Regions from separate parts of the Erwinia pyri genome, predicted to be linked through region 4. Evidence: predicted binding sites of a transcription regulator. Region 4 holds the regulator's gene; each other region holds the start of a gene.
The links. Region 4 encodes PhoB, which activates phosphate uptake and scavenging genes when phosphate is short. Its sites were predicted from a motif close to CTGTCATAAAACTGNCNNAT; they were not measured.

Region 1 (3,758 bases), 1.4 Mb from region 4:
CAGCACCACCGACTGTGCAGAGGATGAAGAGAGATCGAGCCCGGCAAAACCTTCACGATAAATTTTATAAATCAGCGTGGTAGTGGACTGCACCGGCCCGCCGCCCGTAGCGGCATCAATCACCGGGAAGGTATCGAAGAAGGCGTAAACCAGGTTCACCACCACCAGGAAGAAGCCGACCGGGGTAATCAGCGGCAGAGAGAGCTGGAAAAAGCGCCGTACCGGCCCGGCACCATCAATGGCGGCCGCTTCGGTCAGCGATTTCGGAATGGATTGCAGCGCGGCAAAGAAGAATAAAAAGTTGTAGCTCATCTGCTGCCAGACGGAGGCCAGTACCACCAGCAACATCGCCTGGCCGCTGTTCTGCGCGTGGTTCCAGTCATAGCCAATCAGTCGCAGGAAATGGGTAATTAACCCCAGGCCAGGACTGAACAGGAACATCCACAGCACGGCGGCCACGGCGGGCGCTACCGCATAAGGGAGCAGAAACAGCGTCTGATAGAAGCGTTTAAGACGCAGTACGTGATCCACCAGCGCGGCGAAAAAGAGCGAGACCACCAGGCCAATGACCGTGACCAGGCCGCTGAAGATCAGGGTGGTCAGGAAAGAGTCGAGATAGTACTCATCCCCCATCAGGCGTCTGAAGTTTTCCATGCCGACAAAGGTGCTGGAGAGGCCAAAAGGATCGACGCTCTGCACCGAATACCACAACGCTTCACCGGCAGGCCAGAGGAAAAAAATAATCGTAATCAGCAGCTGCGGCAGCACCAACAGATAAGGCAGCCAGCGCGAGCGAAATACGGGACGGGAAGAAGACATAGGGTCGCTCTGAAATAGGTAAACGGCGAGGTTTAACGGCAAAAAGAGAAACGGGCCGCCGGTGAAAGCGGCAGGAAGCAGAACGCCGGAAGATCCATCCCTGGCGGCCTGACAGCCGCCTCCCTGCGGCTGACGCTCCTGTTACCGCTCCATCACTTCCTTGCTGCTGGTTTGAACCCAGCCAGCAAGGAGAGCGATCTGGCTTACTGCTTAACCGTCTGCTCGAAGCGACGCAGCAGCAGGTTTCCACGGGTTACCGCACTATCCAGCGCAGCCTGCGGGGTTTTCTTGCCGGTCCAGACGCCCTCCAGCTCTTCATCCACAATGGTACGGATCTGCGGCATGTTGCCCAGGCGCATACCTTTGGTGAACGGCAGTGGCGGTTTGTTCAGCATCTGACGGGTAGCGGTATCCGCGCCCGGGTTCTTGTCATAGAAGCCCTGTTTGCGGGTCAGCTCATAGGCGGCGGTGGTAATCGGCAGATAGCCGGTTTTCTGGTGCCATTCCGCAGCGATTTCCGGTTCTGCCAGGAACTTCATAAACTCGGCAACGCCTTTGTAAGTATCCGCATCTTTGCCTTTCATCACCCACAGGCTTGCCCCGCCGATAATGGCGTTCTGCGGCGCGCTGGGTACGGTTGCGTCGTAAGGCATCATGCCGACGCCGTAGTTGAATTTGGCGTAATGGCGGATATCCGCCAGCGAACCGGAAGAGGCGGTGGTGATGGCGCAGTCGCCGTTATAGAACTTGGCGGTGGACTCATCTTTACGGCCGAAGTAGGTGAACTCGCCCTTCTTGTTCATCTCCTGCAGCATTTCGATGTGACGCACCTGCACCGGCTTGTTGAATTCCAGAACCGCGTCAGTGCCGTCAAAGCCGTTGTTTTTGGTCGCCACCGGCAGACCATGCCAGGCGCTGAAGTTTTCGATCTGGATCCAGCCCTGCCAGCCGCTGGCGTAGCCGCAGTTCATGCCGGCTTTACGCAGCGCAGCGGCATCCTTCTCCAGCTCCTGCCAGGTTTTTGGCGGCTGATCCGGGTTCAGGCCCGCTTTTTTGAAGGCGTCTTTGTTGTAATAGAGCACCGGCGTGGAGCTGTTAAACGGCTGAGAGATCAGGTGGCCGTTCGCATCGCTGTAATAGCCCGCCACGGTCGGCACGAACTGCTTCTCATCAAACTCAACGCCAGAATTTTTGAAGACATCGTAAACCGGCACGATAGCTTTAGAAGCCATCATGGTCGCCGTACCCACTTCATAAACCTGTAAAATAGCGGGCGCTTTACCAGAGCGCACGGCGGCAATACCTGCTGCCAGGCTCTGCTCATAATTGCCTTTGTAGGTTGGCACGATTTTGTAATCGGGATGAGATTCGTTAAAGCGTTTTGCCAGTGAATCCACTTCCACGCCCAGCTCGCCTTCCATTGAGTGCCAGAAAGGGATCTCAGTGGCTGCTAGAGCGTGACCGCTTAAGGTCAATCCCAGTACCATGCAAAGTGTGGTTTTACGGAATGAGAACGATGTCATATCGGTTTCCTGTGCCCGGTGTCATTCGCGCGATCTCGCGCATTTTTATTGTTCGGGAGGTAACATGACATGGAAAAATGACAGAAAAATAACGGACTTATGACGGGAAGGTGACAGCCATATGACGGGAAACCGGGGTTACAGAGGAGCGGAAAGGAGGCCAGGGCGCGTCAGCCCCGGCCTTTTACATCAGCCGCCCAGATAGGCGCTGCGCACCGCTTCGTTGGCCAGCAGCGCGTCGCCGGTATCTTCCAGCACCACGTGGCCGTTTTCGAGCACGTAGCCCCGGTCTGCCAGCTTCAGCGCCTGATTGGCATTCTGCTCCACCAGGAAGATGGTCATCCCCTCCTGACGCAGCTGTTCAATGGTATCGAAAATCTGCTGAATGATAATCGGCGCCAGTCCCAGCGAAGGTTCGTCCAGCAGCAGCAGGCGCGGCTGGCTCATCAGCGCGCGGCCTATCGCCAGCATCTGCTGCTCACCGCCCGACATGGTACCGGCACGCTGCACGCGGCGCTCATAGAGGCGCGGGAACAGCTCATAAACCCGCTTGATCCGCGTCTGATACTGCTGGCGATCGGCAAAGAAGCCGCCCATCGCCAGGTTTTCTTCCACGGTCATGCGGGAAAATACGCGCCGACCTTCCGGGACAATCGCAATCGCTTCACGCATAATGCGCGCCGTTTGCCACTCGGTAATCGCCTTACCATCAAAAGTAATCGAGCCCTGAGTGGCGCGCGGTTCGCCGCAAAGCGTACCCAGAAGGGTAGTTTTGCCTGCGCCGTTTGCGCCAATCAGCGTCACTATTTCGCCCTGATTGATCTGCAGGCTGACGTTGTGCAGCGCCTGGATCTTGCCGTAGTGCGCGCTGACGTTCTCCAGTGAAAGCATCGGGTTCATATCAGGCTTCTCCCAGGTAGGCGCGGATCACGTCCGGGTTATTGCGGATCTCTTCCGGCGTGCCGTTGGCCAGCGGCGTTCCCTGGTTAACCACGTAAATACGGTCTGAAATACCCATTACCAGTTTCATATCATGTTCAATCAACAGTACCGAGACGTTGTGTTCGCCTCTCAGCTCCGCAATCAGCTCATCCAGCTCGTGCGTTTCTCGTGGGTTCAGGCCGGCGGCAGGCTCATCCAGCATCAGGATCTCTGGTCGGGTGACCATGCAGCGGGCAATTTCCAGGCGGCGCTGCTGGCCGTAAGCAAGGTTCCCCGCCTGACGATTCGCCATCTCCAGCAGGCCAACGCGATCGAGCCAGGCGGCAGCCCGATCCAGCGCATCGCTTTCCGCCTTACGGAACGCAGGCGTCTTCAGCAACCCGGCAAACACGCCGCTTTTCAGATGCTGATGCTGCGCCACCAGCAGATTTTCAATCACCGTCATTTCACGGAACAAACGGACGTGCTGGAAGG
Region 2 (3,758 bases), 370 kb from region 4:
TGGCGTCCGTCTGATTGGCGTGAAAAGAACCGCCGACCAGAGTTTTGCCAAAGAGCATCAGCTGGACTGGCTGGGCAACATGGCGCATCTGCCCGCGCTGCTGAGCGAGGCGGATTTTGTGATCCTCAGCCTGCCGGATAACGACGCGACGCGGAATATCATTGATGAAACGGCGCTGGCCCAGATGAAGCAGGGCAGTTTCCTGATTAATCTGGGGCGCGGTGGGCTGATTGAAAAAGAGGCGCTGCTGGCCGCACTGGAAGTAGGGCACCTGGCGGGCGCCGGGCTGGATGTCTTCTGGCAGGAGCCGCCGGACCCGCAGGACTCACTGTTTCACTACAATGTGATCGCCACGCCACATATTGGCGGCGTCACGGATAACTCTTTGAGTGGCAACGTCGCAGGCGTTTGTGAAAATCTTCGCCGCCTGCGGGATGGTGAGGAGATCCTTAACCGCTGGGCCTGAAGCCTCTACTTCTGCGCGGTAATCAGCTCTATTCCCAGACTCTTCAGTTTGCTCGCCAGATCCTTCGGTGGCGTCTCGTCACTGACCAGCGTGCTGAAGGCGCTGAGTTCGTCAATACGGGCGGGCAGCACTTTGCCGAACTTGCTGCTGTCCGCCACCAGAATTTTGTGGCGGGCGCGCTGCATCGCCTGATGCTTCATCGGCAGCTCGTTCAGGTTGTAGCAGGTTGCGCCCTGAACGGCGTCAATCCCGGCGGCAGAGATAAACGCCTTGCCGGGACAGAGGCTGTCCATGACCGAGCCGTGCCCCAGCGGGGTAAAGATCGCATTGTCGGCATGGAACTCGCCGCCGTTAAGGATAACCTGACAAGCGGGTTTCTCTTTCAGCGCCAGAAAGGTATTCATTGCGCAGCAGATAGCGGTAAAAGCCAGCTCGTTGTCAATGGCATCGACAATCCACGGCATGGTAGTGCCGCAGTCGAAAAATACCGTGTCGCCAGACTCTATCAGCGAAGCTGCCAGCTGCCCCAGTCGCCGTTTTTTCTCGACGTTGTGCGCCTGCTGATCGGTGACAAAATAGTGTCCCTGACTGTTTTTAGGATCGCTGACAATGTAGCCCCCGAGTAACACCACCGCCGAAGGCTGTTCGTTGAGATCCCGCCGGATGGTCATCTCAGAGACACCCAGCAGACGCGCGGCTTCCCGCAGGTGGATTTTGTCGGTCCGCTTAAGTGCAGACGACAGCTTGTTTACGCGCTCATCGCGCCGGGTTTCCATGGTCAGTCACTCCTTTAAGAACGGTTAATATCCCTCGCCGGCGGGATGACTGCCGTTGACGATGGCGACGCCGGAACTGGTGCCAATGCGGGTGGCGCCCGCGTTGATCATGATATCCGCTGTCTGGCGATCGCGAACCGCGCCCGAGGCTTTCACCGCCACCTCCGGACCGGCTGTCTGCTGCATCAGACGAACGTGCTCTTCGCGCGCGCCGCCGGTGCTGAAGCCGGTGGAGGTTTTAACGAAGGCTACGCTGAGTGCGCGACAAATTTCACAGATTTGAACGATTTGCGCATCGCTGAGCAGGCAGGTCTCTAATATTACCTTCAATGGGATCGGGCCGCAAACCTCGCGCACCGCCTGAATATCGGCCTGCACAGCGGCAATCTCGCCACTCTGTAGCCAGCCGACGTTAATCACCATATCGATCTCTTCCGCCCCCGCCTCAATAGCCGCTTTCGCTTCAAACGCTTTAGCGCTGGTCAGCCCCGCGCCCAGCGGAAAACCGATTACGGAACAGACCTTCACACCGCTCTTCTCCAGCGTTTTTGCCACCAGCGGCACATAACCCGAGTTGACGCAAACGGCGTAGAAGCGATGGGCCATCGCCTCTTCACACAGGGCGATAATTTGCTGCGCGGTGGCATTTGCCGCCAGCAGCGTGTGGTCAATATAACGGGCATAGTCAACGTTTTGCACAGGGGAGTTCCTCAGCAGATCGGGTGTTTTGTTAAAATAATAACATTTCAGGCTGGCCGTCAATCTCTAATCATCACGCTGATAACACGATTTTCAGGCTGAGACGGGTGTCACAAAAATCACACAAGATGATTGTTATTGTTATTTCTACAACATTTAATGAAGAAAATTTACACGGGGAAAACGTCATGGATATTGCCGTCATTGGCTCAAATATGGTCGACCTGATCACCTATACCAACACCATGCCAAAAGCGGGTGAGACCTTAGAAGCGCCCGATTTCGCGCTGGGCTGCGGTGGCAAAGGCGCAAACCAGGCCGTTGCGGCGGCAAAGCTTGGCGCTGCGGTGATGATGGTCAGCAAGGTGGGCGAAGATCTCTTCGCGGAGAATACGGTTAAAAATCTACAGCAGTTTGGCGTGAACACTGACAACGTCACCGTGGCAGCAGGCACCTCAAGCGGGGTTGCGCCTATCTTTGTCGACGACCAGTCGCAAAACCGCATCCTGATTATCAAAGGAGCGAATGCACACCTTGCGCCAGCGGATATCGATGCCGCGGCTGAAGCGCTTAAGCGTTGTCGACTGATGGTGTTGCAGCTGGAAATTCCGCTGCCAACGGTCTATTACGCCATCGACTTTGCACGTCAGCACGGTATTCAGGTGATCCTTAATCCTGCGCCAGCAGTGGCGGGGCTTGATATTCAGTATGCCTGCCAGTGCGACTACTTCATGCCCAACGAAACCGAACTGGAGATCCTCACCGGCCTGCCCGTCGCTACGGATGAGGAGGTGATCAGGGCAGGGCAGATGTTGCTGGGACGCGGCCTGAAAAACCTGATCATTACCCTGGGAAGCCGGGGATCGGTCTGGATGCATGGCGATGAAGTCCACCGGGTTGGCCCAACGCCGGTCAGTGCTGTGGATACCAGCGGCGCCGGAGATGCCTTTATCGGCTGCTTCGCCCACTTCCTGATCCAGCATGGCGATGTGGCTAAGGCGATGGAGTCTGCCTCCGCCTATGCCGCCTGTAGCGTCACCGGACGGGGAACTCAGCTTTCCTATCCCGATGCCGATACCTTTCACCGTTTTCTCACCCGTTAACTGAGGATCCGCTATGCACCAGAGCATCGTTCAGCAGCCTGATGGCTATTTAAATAAGACCCCGCTGTTGCAGTTTATTCTGCTCTCCTGCCTGTTCCCGTTGTGGGGATGCGCAGCCAGCCTGAATGACATTTTGATTACCCAGTTCAAAAGCGTGTTTGCGCTCAGCGATTTCGCCAGCGCGCTGGTGCAGAGCGCCTTTTACGGCGGCTATTTCCTGATTGCGATCCCCGCCTCGCTGGTGATCCGCAGCAGCAGCTATAAGGTGGCGATCCTGCTGGGCCTGGCGCTCTATATTGTCGGGTGCGTCCTCTTCTATCCCGCTTCCCATATGGCAACTTACACCATGTTTCTGGCGGCTATCTTCGCCATCGCCATTGGCCTGAGCTTCCTCGAAACGGCGGCAAATACCTACAGCTCTATGATTGGGCAGCGGCAGCACGCTACGCTGCGCCTTAACGTCAGCCAGACCTTCTATCCTGTCGGGGCGCTGATGGGGATTGTGCTGGGCAAATATCTGGTGTTTCAGGATGGCGACAGCCTGCACAGCCAGATGGCGGGGATGAACCCGGAGCAGCTGCATCAGTTCCGTCTGAGCATGCTGGAGCACACGCTGGAGCCCTATAAATATCTGGTGATGGTGTTAGTGGTGGTGATGGTGCTGTTCCTGCTGACGCGTTACCCACACTGCAAGCCGCAGAGCGCCGGGAAAAA
Region 3 (3,758 bases), 770 kb from region 4:
TATCCTGTAAGGATCTTATGTCAAAATGTGACCTGCAAACAATAAGAAACCACCCAATTAATCAGAGAAAATGATATATATTTTGAAATTTAGCTTAAGGAATTCGATTATCCCCGGCTAATACAAATCCTCTTTGCGGAACGCGCGTTTAAGTGAAACCGCTAATAAACGATCTGCTTAACTTCAGCTGATATATCGCCAGTTAAAAGGCAGGAACAGGACGTTCCGTGATGGGATCTGTTAATGTGTTCGCTGTAAAAGATTCTGAATACCAACATGATGATTTCCACAGCGTCAGGCTTCATCAGCAAGTTCTGACTGTAGAGGAGTGGAACAGCGTTAGCAGAAACAGGCGCAACAGAAGATAACGGGAGTATTGCAGGGCTGATTAAAAACCTTTCGGCTCAGTTCCAGGTGAATTAATGATTTTAAAAGGAGAGCCGATCTTCAGCACAACCAGCTCCCCACACTTTTAAATCGTTATTTAATTTCCATCGCTGCTTTCAGGGTATAGAACAGGTCAGTCTGGTCGGTCAGACCTACGACGTTGGCGGCGTGAGGACCATAAGCCGCAACGCGAAGCTGTGTGCCCGTATGCCCCTGCGAATCTTCCTCTGAGTTGCCGTAGCTGATGGTCATCAGGCCGCCCTCTCTGGTAGTCAGCGTCTGGGTCAGTCCGGGTGCTTTGCTGTCATTGGCGACGATCTGACTGGAGTGCGCATGGTCAGCGGTCACAATCACCAGCGTGTTACCCTCTTTACGGGCAAATTCCAGCGCCCGCTGCACCGCCTCATCCAGATCGACCGTTTCACCAATCTGTCCGCATGGGTTGGCAGCGTGATCCTGTTTATCAATTGAAGCCCCTTCTACCTGCAGGAAGAAGCCGTTCTCATTTTTGCTCAGCAGCTCAATCGCCTTATCGGTCATCTGGGCCAGCGTTGGTGTGGAAGCGGGACGCTCATTATTAACTTCACAGGTCACGGGTTTGCCCTCAACGTTGCCGTGATAAGTCGCTTTTGGCCCTTTCCAGCGCACAGGCATGTTTCCCTGCGCAAACAGGCCCAACACAGGTTTGTCCTGGCTGGCTTCAGTGACGCCATTCATGCCGTTCAGGTCGCTTACCCACTGATAGCCGCGCAGCTTAGCCTGCTCCTGCAGGGTTTTGCCCTGCCATTCACCCGCCTTAGCCGTTTCGCTAAAGGTTTTGCCGCCGCCGCCCAGCGTCACGTCCGCTCTGGCATTCAGCAGCTGCTCGGCAATAGAGCCTTTACCGCCTTTCTCAAGCGCATTGGCAGCACAAAGTTCGCTGGTCTTTTCCGGGCCGTAGCACTTACGTGAGGTGACATGGGCAATTTGCGCGGCTGGAGTGGCGTCTTCAAGCTCTGCTGTCGAGACGTTGCCGGTACCTTTCCCGGCTGCTTTCGCCATTTCCATGATGGTGGGGTGATCTTTGCCGTTGACGTCCACGCCAATCGCGCCGTTGTAAGACTTCACGCCGGTGCTCCAGGCGGTGGCAGAAGCGGCAGAGTCGGTCACGTAGTCAGGCTTGTGGGTCTTCTTATCCAGCGAATAGTGGGTGTACTGGCCCGTTAACGGCAGCGCATCGATCCCCTTAAAGAAACCGCCCGCCCCTTCTGCATAGTTACGTGCCGCAGTGATCTCTGAATCCCCCATGCCATCCCCAATCAGCAGGATAACGTTTTTGGCTCTGTTACTGTTCAGAGAGGCTTTCAGCGCTTCAGTCTGGTCACCCGTGAGGCGGCGTGCACCGCCAGGCTGCGTGATATCACCTTGTGCGGCGCGGCTGTAGGCTGCCACATCGGCCAAGGCGGTGGAGGAGATGACCGTAGCGATAAGGGAGAGGGTAAACAGGCTTTTATATTTCATTAACTCGACGCTCCATGATGAAGTTTTGCTAAAGATTTCAGGGAGCCAGTTTGCGACACAACCATGATAGTTTTGTGTCAGAGGCATTTCTGTATGATGACAACGGTTTGCCGCACGCTCTGCTGGACAAGCGCTGTGCCCACCCTTTAAGCCGATAGAATAAAAGAAAAATATGCTTGACCGGACGCCTTCTACTCCCTATAGTAGCGCCCCGTCGCCCCCTGGGCCGATGCAGTAAAACAATACGGTGAGGTGTCCGAGTGGCTGAAGGAGCACGCCTGGAAAGTGTGTATACGGCAACGTATCGAGGGTTCGAACCCCTCTCTCACCGCCATATTTAAAGAGAAAGTCTGAACAAAAGTTCAGGCTTTTTTTTTGCATGTAAATCAGGAGAGAGGGGTGAGAAGCCTCGACAGGGTTCGACAAAACGGCAGGAGAGCCGTTTTGCACAGCTCTGCTGCCTGAAAGGCGAGGCACATGGACGTGCCTCGTGATCCCCCTCTCTCACCGCCATATTTAAAGAGAAAGTCTGAGCGAAAGTTCAGACTTTTTTTTTGCGTTAAAAAGAAAGTCTGAACGAAAGTTCGGGCTTTTTTTTGCATAAAAAAGCCCGGATTTTCATCCGGGCCTGGTCAGGTTTTTACGGTCAGCCGTAAGCAAGCAGCGTACGCTGGCAGAGCTGTGAGCGGACGCAATCTTCTTTACCGAAACGCACCACGCTTACCATGTCATCATCCTCGAAGCGAGCTAAGGCATCGCTGAGGCCTGACTGGACGTGCGACGGCAAATCACACTGGGTGATATCGCCATTGACGATCACGGTGACGTTTTCCCCGAGGCGGGTCAGGAACATCTTCATCTGGGCGGCGGTGACGTTTTGCGCCTCATCAAGGATCACCACAGCATTTTCAAACGTTCGTCCACGCATATAAGCGAAGGGAGCAATCTCCACCTTGCCGATTTCGGGACGCAGACAGTACTGCATAAAGGAAGAACCGAGACGTTTAACCAGAACGTCATACACTGGCCGGAAATAAGGCGCGAACTTCTCGGAGATATCCCCGGGCAGGAAGCCCAGATCCTCATCCGCCTGTAGCACCGGACGCGTAACAATAATCCTGTCAACATCCTTATTAATCAGGGCCTCAGCCGCTTTCGCTGCGCTGATCCAGGTTTTACCGCAGCCCGCTTCGCCGGTGGCGAAGATCAGCTGTTTGCTCTCTATGGCTTTGAGATAGTGCGCCTGAGCTTCATTTCGGGCTTCAATGGGGGTGTAGTCGCGCGAATCACGCGCCATCCCGATTGAATCCAGCCCACCCATCTGCACCAGCGAGGTGACCGATTCTTCTTCACGCTGACGATGACTGCGTGAATCGCTACGAAGCACACGTTTTGCTTCACGACGAGCTTTGATCACTGCTTTCTGTCTTCCCATAGTGACACCTTACAGTTGGTTTCATTTCCCGCATCGGAAATCGATGCGATTACGTGAACGCTTTAGAGGTTTCGGTGGCTTCCTTTTAAGCCTTGTCTGGCCAGAGATTAGGCGCATAGCCTGGCATAAGCGCAGCTGTGCACCGGTTGGAATTTATTGTGAGTTGGCCGTTAGAATAGAAAACTGAGAAAGTTGTTGGGGAAGAATCGCCCTCGCATAAAGCAGCGAAACTTTTTTTGTCATACTGATGTCCGTTAAAGGACTTTACCATTCGCGATCTCCGTAGTGAACCTGACAACACTTCTTTCTACCGCTGTTAATAAAGTGCTACAAACCTCAGTTCGAAAGCAACATCTATTTTATGTCAAGCGTAGCAATCTCAGGATTAATTGCCAGCAGGCGCAGAAAAATTAAAATTTTCTTATTGTTATTCATT
Region 4 (3,758 bases):
GCGCCGCTTTAGCCGTTTTATGGCGTTCAAACACGCTGGCGGAGAGACGGCCATAAATTTCGGTGCCGGTCAGCTCTTCAAGCAGCTCCGCGCGGCTGTTGGCGTCGGCGTTCAGAAACGCCGCAAATTGTCCCTGTGACAGCATCATCGACTTGGTAAAGCGCTCAAAGTCCAGGCCGGTGAGGGCGGTCAGCATCTCCAGCTTATCCTTGACCTTGTCGGCAACGATTTTATTGTCTTCGCAGCGGGCCAGCTCTACGCGCGGCGCCTGCAGGTTACCCTCTACTGCGCCACGCGCCCGGTTCTGGCTCCAGAATGCCCGCCAGGCCACCCCTTTTACCTCAAATTCAACCTCTGCCAGACATTCGGAGGTGTCACGCGTCATCAGATCGTTCTGCGACTGCGAGAGCTTACCCAGCCTTGAGGTCTCGTGATAAAGCGCCAGGCAGATGGCGTCGAGCAGTGTGGTTTTGCCCGCGCCCGTAGGCCCGGTAATGGCAAACAGGCCATTGCTGGCGAAAGGTTCGGCGGTGAAGTCGATCTTCCACTCCCCCTTCAGGGAGTTGAGATTTTTAAAACGCAGCGTCAGGATCTTCATGCCTGCTCCTCATCATCTATCTCGGCCAGCGTCTGTTTAAACAGCGTGGTAGCGCGAGCCAGCCGTTCCGGATCCTCATGCTCCTCAAGCGCCAGTCGGCGACTGAACACCTCCTGCGCGCTCAGCTCGCTCAGCGTCTCATTATTCTGACGGTTAATGACCTGCTCACGCTGCTCCCGGCTGCGACGCAGTAGCACCACCTCCACAGGCAGCTGCTCCGTCAGCTCCTGAATACGACGCTGCAGATCGTTCAGCCAGGCATGGGTGGAAATTTCGATATCGAGCCACACGGTTTTGCCATCTTCACGCGGCAGGATCGCCGCAAGCTGCTGCTCAATCTCTTCCAGCGAGCCTTTGATCATCTGCATGGGCTGAAAGAGCGGGATCGGCAACGCTTCAACGTTACTGAGCCTGCCTTCGGCAAAATCGACCAGAAAGACGCTTTTCTCACGGCCCAGCTCATCAAAGCTGAGCGGAATAGGGGAGCCGCTGTAGCGGATATGATCGCTGTCAGCAATGCGTTGCGCACGATGGATATGCCCCAGCGCAATGTAGTCTGCTGGCGGAAAAGCCTGCGCCGGAAAGGCATCAAGCGTGCCGATGTAGATATCCCTGACCGCATCACTTTTGGTGACGCCAACGGTGGTCAGATGGCCGGTGGCGATAATGGGGAGCGGCAGATTATGCTGTTCACGCACTACCAGTGCCGCCTGCCAACAGCGCTGGTAGTGCTGGGTTATCGCCTCCAGCAGCGTCAGCTGTTTTTCCCGCCCAGACTGGCCTGCCCTGCTGAGGGTAATGTCGCGCGGCCGCAGGAAAGGGATCGCACAGAGCAGCGCGCCGGGCTTGCCTTCGCGCGTGTTGAGCATCAGCACCTGCTGCGCGGGATCGTCACTGGCTGCGGCAATTACCCGGGTATTAAGACAGGCGAGCAGCTCGCGGGATTCGTTCAGCGTGGCCACAGAGTCATGATTTCCCCCCAGCACCACCAGCTCACAGCCGGTTTGCTGCAGCTTCACCACAAAACGGTTGTAGAGTTCACGTGCATAACTGGGCGGCGAACCCGTATCGAAGATATCACCCGCAACGATAATGGCGTCCACCTGCTTTTCCACCGCCTGTTCCAGCAGCCAGTCAATAAAAGCCTGATGTTCCGGAGCGCGGCTTTTGGTGTAAAAGAACTGGCCCAGATGCCAGTCTGACGTGTGGAGTATTCGCATGGGATCCCTCTGAGGCGCAAAGCAGTGCCGACGATTATAAACAGCCCTGCGCAAAACCCCAGCCGCTACCTTCATAAAAGTGTTATAAATCGGCGGGCTGGGGGCTCTTTTTTTCATAAAACTGTCATAAAACTGACGCATAATGGCGCCGCATATCCAGTGGCATTCCGTCACAGTAGCAGGAGCAATAATGGCTAAGCGCATTCTGGTAGTCGAAGATGAAGCCCCAATCCGTGAGATGTTGTGTTTCGTTCTGGAGCAAAATGACTATCAACCGATAGAAGCGGAAGATTATGACAGTGCGGTCAGTATGCTTATCGAACCCTGGCCTGATTTGATCCTGCTGGACTGGATGCTGCCGGGAGGATCGGGCATTCAGTTTATTAAGCACCTGAAGCGTGAAGCGATGACCCGGGAGATCCCAGTGATGATGCTCACGGCGCGTGGCGAAGAAGAGGATCGCGTTCGCGGTCTGGAAGTGGGGGCCGACGACTATATTACCAAGCCATTTTCGCCGAAAGAGCTGGTGGCGCGGATTAAAGCGGTGATGCGCCGCATCTCGCCAATGGCGGTGGAAGAGGTTATTGAAATACAGGGATTGAGCCTCGATCCCTCTTCGCACCGCGTGATGTCTGAGACTCAGCCGCTGGAGATGGGGCCGACAGAGTACAAGCTGCTGCACTTCTTTATGACGCACCCGGAGCGGGTCTACAGCCGCGAGCAGTTGCTTAATCATGTGTGGGGCACTAACGTGTACGTCGAAGATCGTACCGTTGACGTCCATATTCGCCGCTTACGCAAGGCGCTGGAACTGACCGGGCACGATCGCATGGTGCAGACGGTTCGCGGAACAGGTTACCGTTTCTCTGCACGTTACTGATCGTTCGCACTGGAGCCTTTACCGTGTTGGAACGCCTCTCCTGGAAGAGACTGCTGCTGGAGCTGCTGCTGGCCTGCCTGCCTGCCCTGATTTTGGGGCTGCTGGTAGGCTACCTGCCCTGGCTGCTGCTGATCGCCGTGTTGGCCGTAATGGGCTGGCACTTCGCTAATTTACTCCGTTTGTCCCACTGGCTCTGGATCGATCGCAGCATGACGCCGCCAGCCGGTCGCGGAAGTTGGGAGCCGCTCTTTTATGGCCTCTACCAGATGCAGGCGAGAAATCGTCGGCGTCGGCGCGAGCTTGGCCATCTGATTAAGCGTTTCCGCAGCGGAGCGGAGTCGCTGCCCGATGCCGTGGTACTGACCACCGAAGAGGGAACCATCTTCTGGTGCAACGGGCTGGCGCAACAGATGCTGGGGCTGCGCTGGCCGGAGGATAACGGTCAGAACATCCTTAACCTGCTTCGTTACCCCGAATTTACCCGCTACCTCCGCCAGCGCGATTTTACCCGACCGTTGACCCTGGTGCTTAACAGCCATCGCCATCTTGAATTCCGCGTGATGCCCTATTCAGAAGGGCAGTGGCTGCTGGTGGCGCGCGACGTGACGCAGATGCATCAGCTGGAAGGCGCCCGCCGTAACTTCTTCGCCAACGTCAGCCATGAGCTGCGCACGCCGTTAACGGTGCTGCAGGGCTACCTGGAGATGATGAATGACTCCGTCATGGAGGGGCCGCTGCGGGATAAAGCGCTGCATACGATGCAGGAGCAGACCCGCCGCATGGATGGGCTGGTTAAACAGCTGCTGACGCTCTCCCGTATTGAAGCCGCGCCAGCGCTCGATCTGCAGGAAAAAGTCGACGTGCCGTTAATGCTGAAGCTGTTGCAGCGTGAAGCAGAAACCTTGAGCCAGGGGCGGCACGAAATCCATTTCCACAGCGATCAACATCTGCGGGTTTTCGGCAACGACGAGCAGCTGCGAAGCGCCATCTCCAACCTCGTTTATAACTCGGTTAACCACACGCCGCCCGGTACACGCATTGATATCAGCTGGCAGCAAAC

Region 1: the regulator PhoB is predicted to act here: its motif matches at 2,451-2,470, upstream of ugpB (sn-glycerol-3-phosphate ABC transporter substrate-binding protein UgpB).
Region 2: the regulator PhoB is predicted to act here: its motif matches at 2,049-2,068, upstream of rbsK (ribokinase).
Region 3: the regulator PhoB is predicted to act here: its motif matches at 1,949-1,968, upstream of phoA (alkaline phosphatase).

Annotation. Positions count from the first base shown of each region.
Region 1 is NZ_CP132353.1:333,848-337,605, reverse strand. Features, by position in the region: gene ugpA (sn-glycerol-3-phosphate ABC transporter permease UgpA) at 1-819, opposite strand, end outside; gene ugpB (sn-glycerol-3-phosphate ABC transporter substrate-binding protein UgpB) at 1,023-2,342, opposite strand; gene livF (high-affinity branched-chain amino acid ABC transporter ATP-binding protein LivF) at 2,532-3,242, opposite strand; gene livG (high-affinity branched-chain amino acid ABC transporter ATP-binding protein LivG) at 3,244-3,758, opposite strand, start outside.
Region 2 is NZ_CP132353.1:3,838,445-3,842,202, reverse strand. Features, by position in the region: gene Q3V30_RS18160 (2-hydroxyacid dehydrogenase) at 1-466, shown strand, start outside; gene deoR (DNA-binding transcriptional repressor DeoR) at 472-1,242, opposite strand; gene deoC (deoxyribose-phosphate aldolase) at 1,267-1,941, opposite strand; gene rbsK (ribokinase) at 2,130-3,044, shown strand; gene fucP (L-fucose:H+ symporter permease) at 3,058-3,758, shown strand, end outside.
Region 3 is NZ_CP132353.1:2,691,086-2,694,843, forward strand. Features, by position in the region: gene phoA (alkaline phosphatase) at 481-1,887, opposite strand; tRNA gene Q3V30_RS12550 (tRNA-Ser) at 2,134-2,221, shown strand; gene phoH (phosphate starvation-inducible protein PhoH) at 2,534-3,322, opposite strand.
Region 4 is NZ_CP132353.1:3,465,928-3,469,685, reverse strand. Features, by position in the region: gene Q3V30_RS16490 (AAA family ATPase) at 1-598, opposite strand, end outside; gene sbcD (exonuclease subunit SbcD) at 595-1,818, opposite strand; gene phoB (phosphate response regulator transcription factor PhoB) at 2,009-2,698, shown strand; gene phoR (phosphate regulon sensor histidine kinase PhoR) at 2,722-3,758, shown strand, end outside.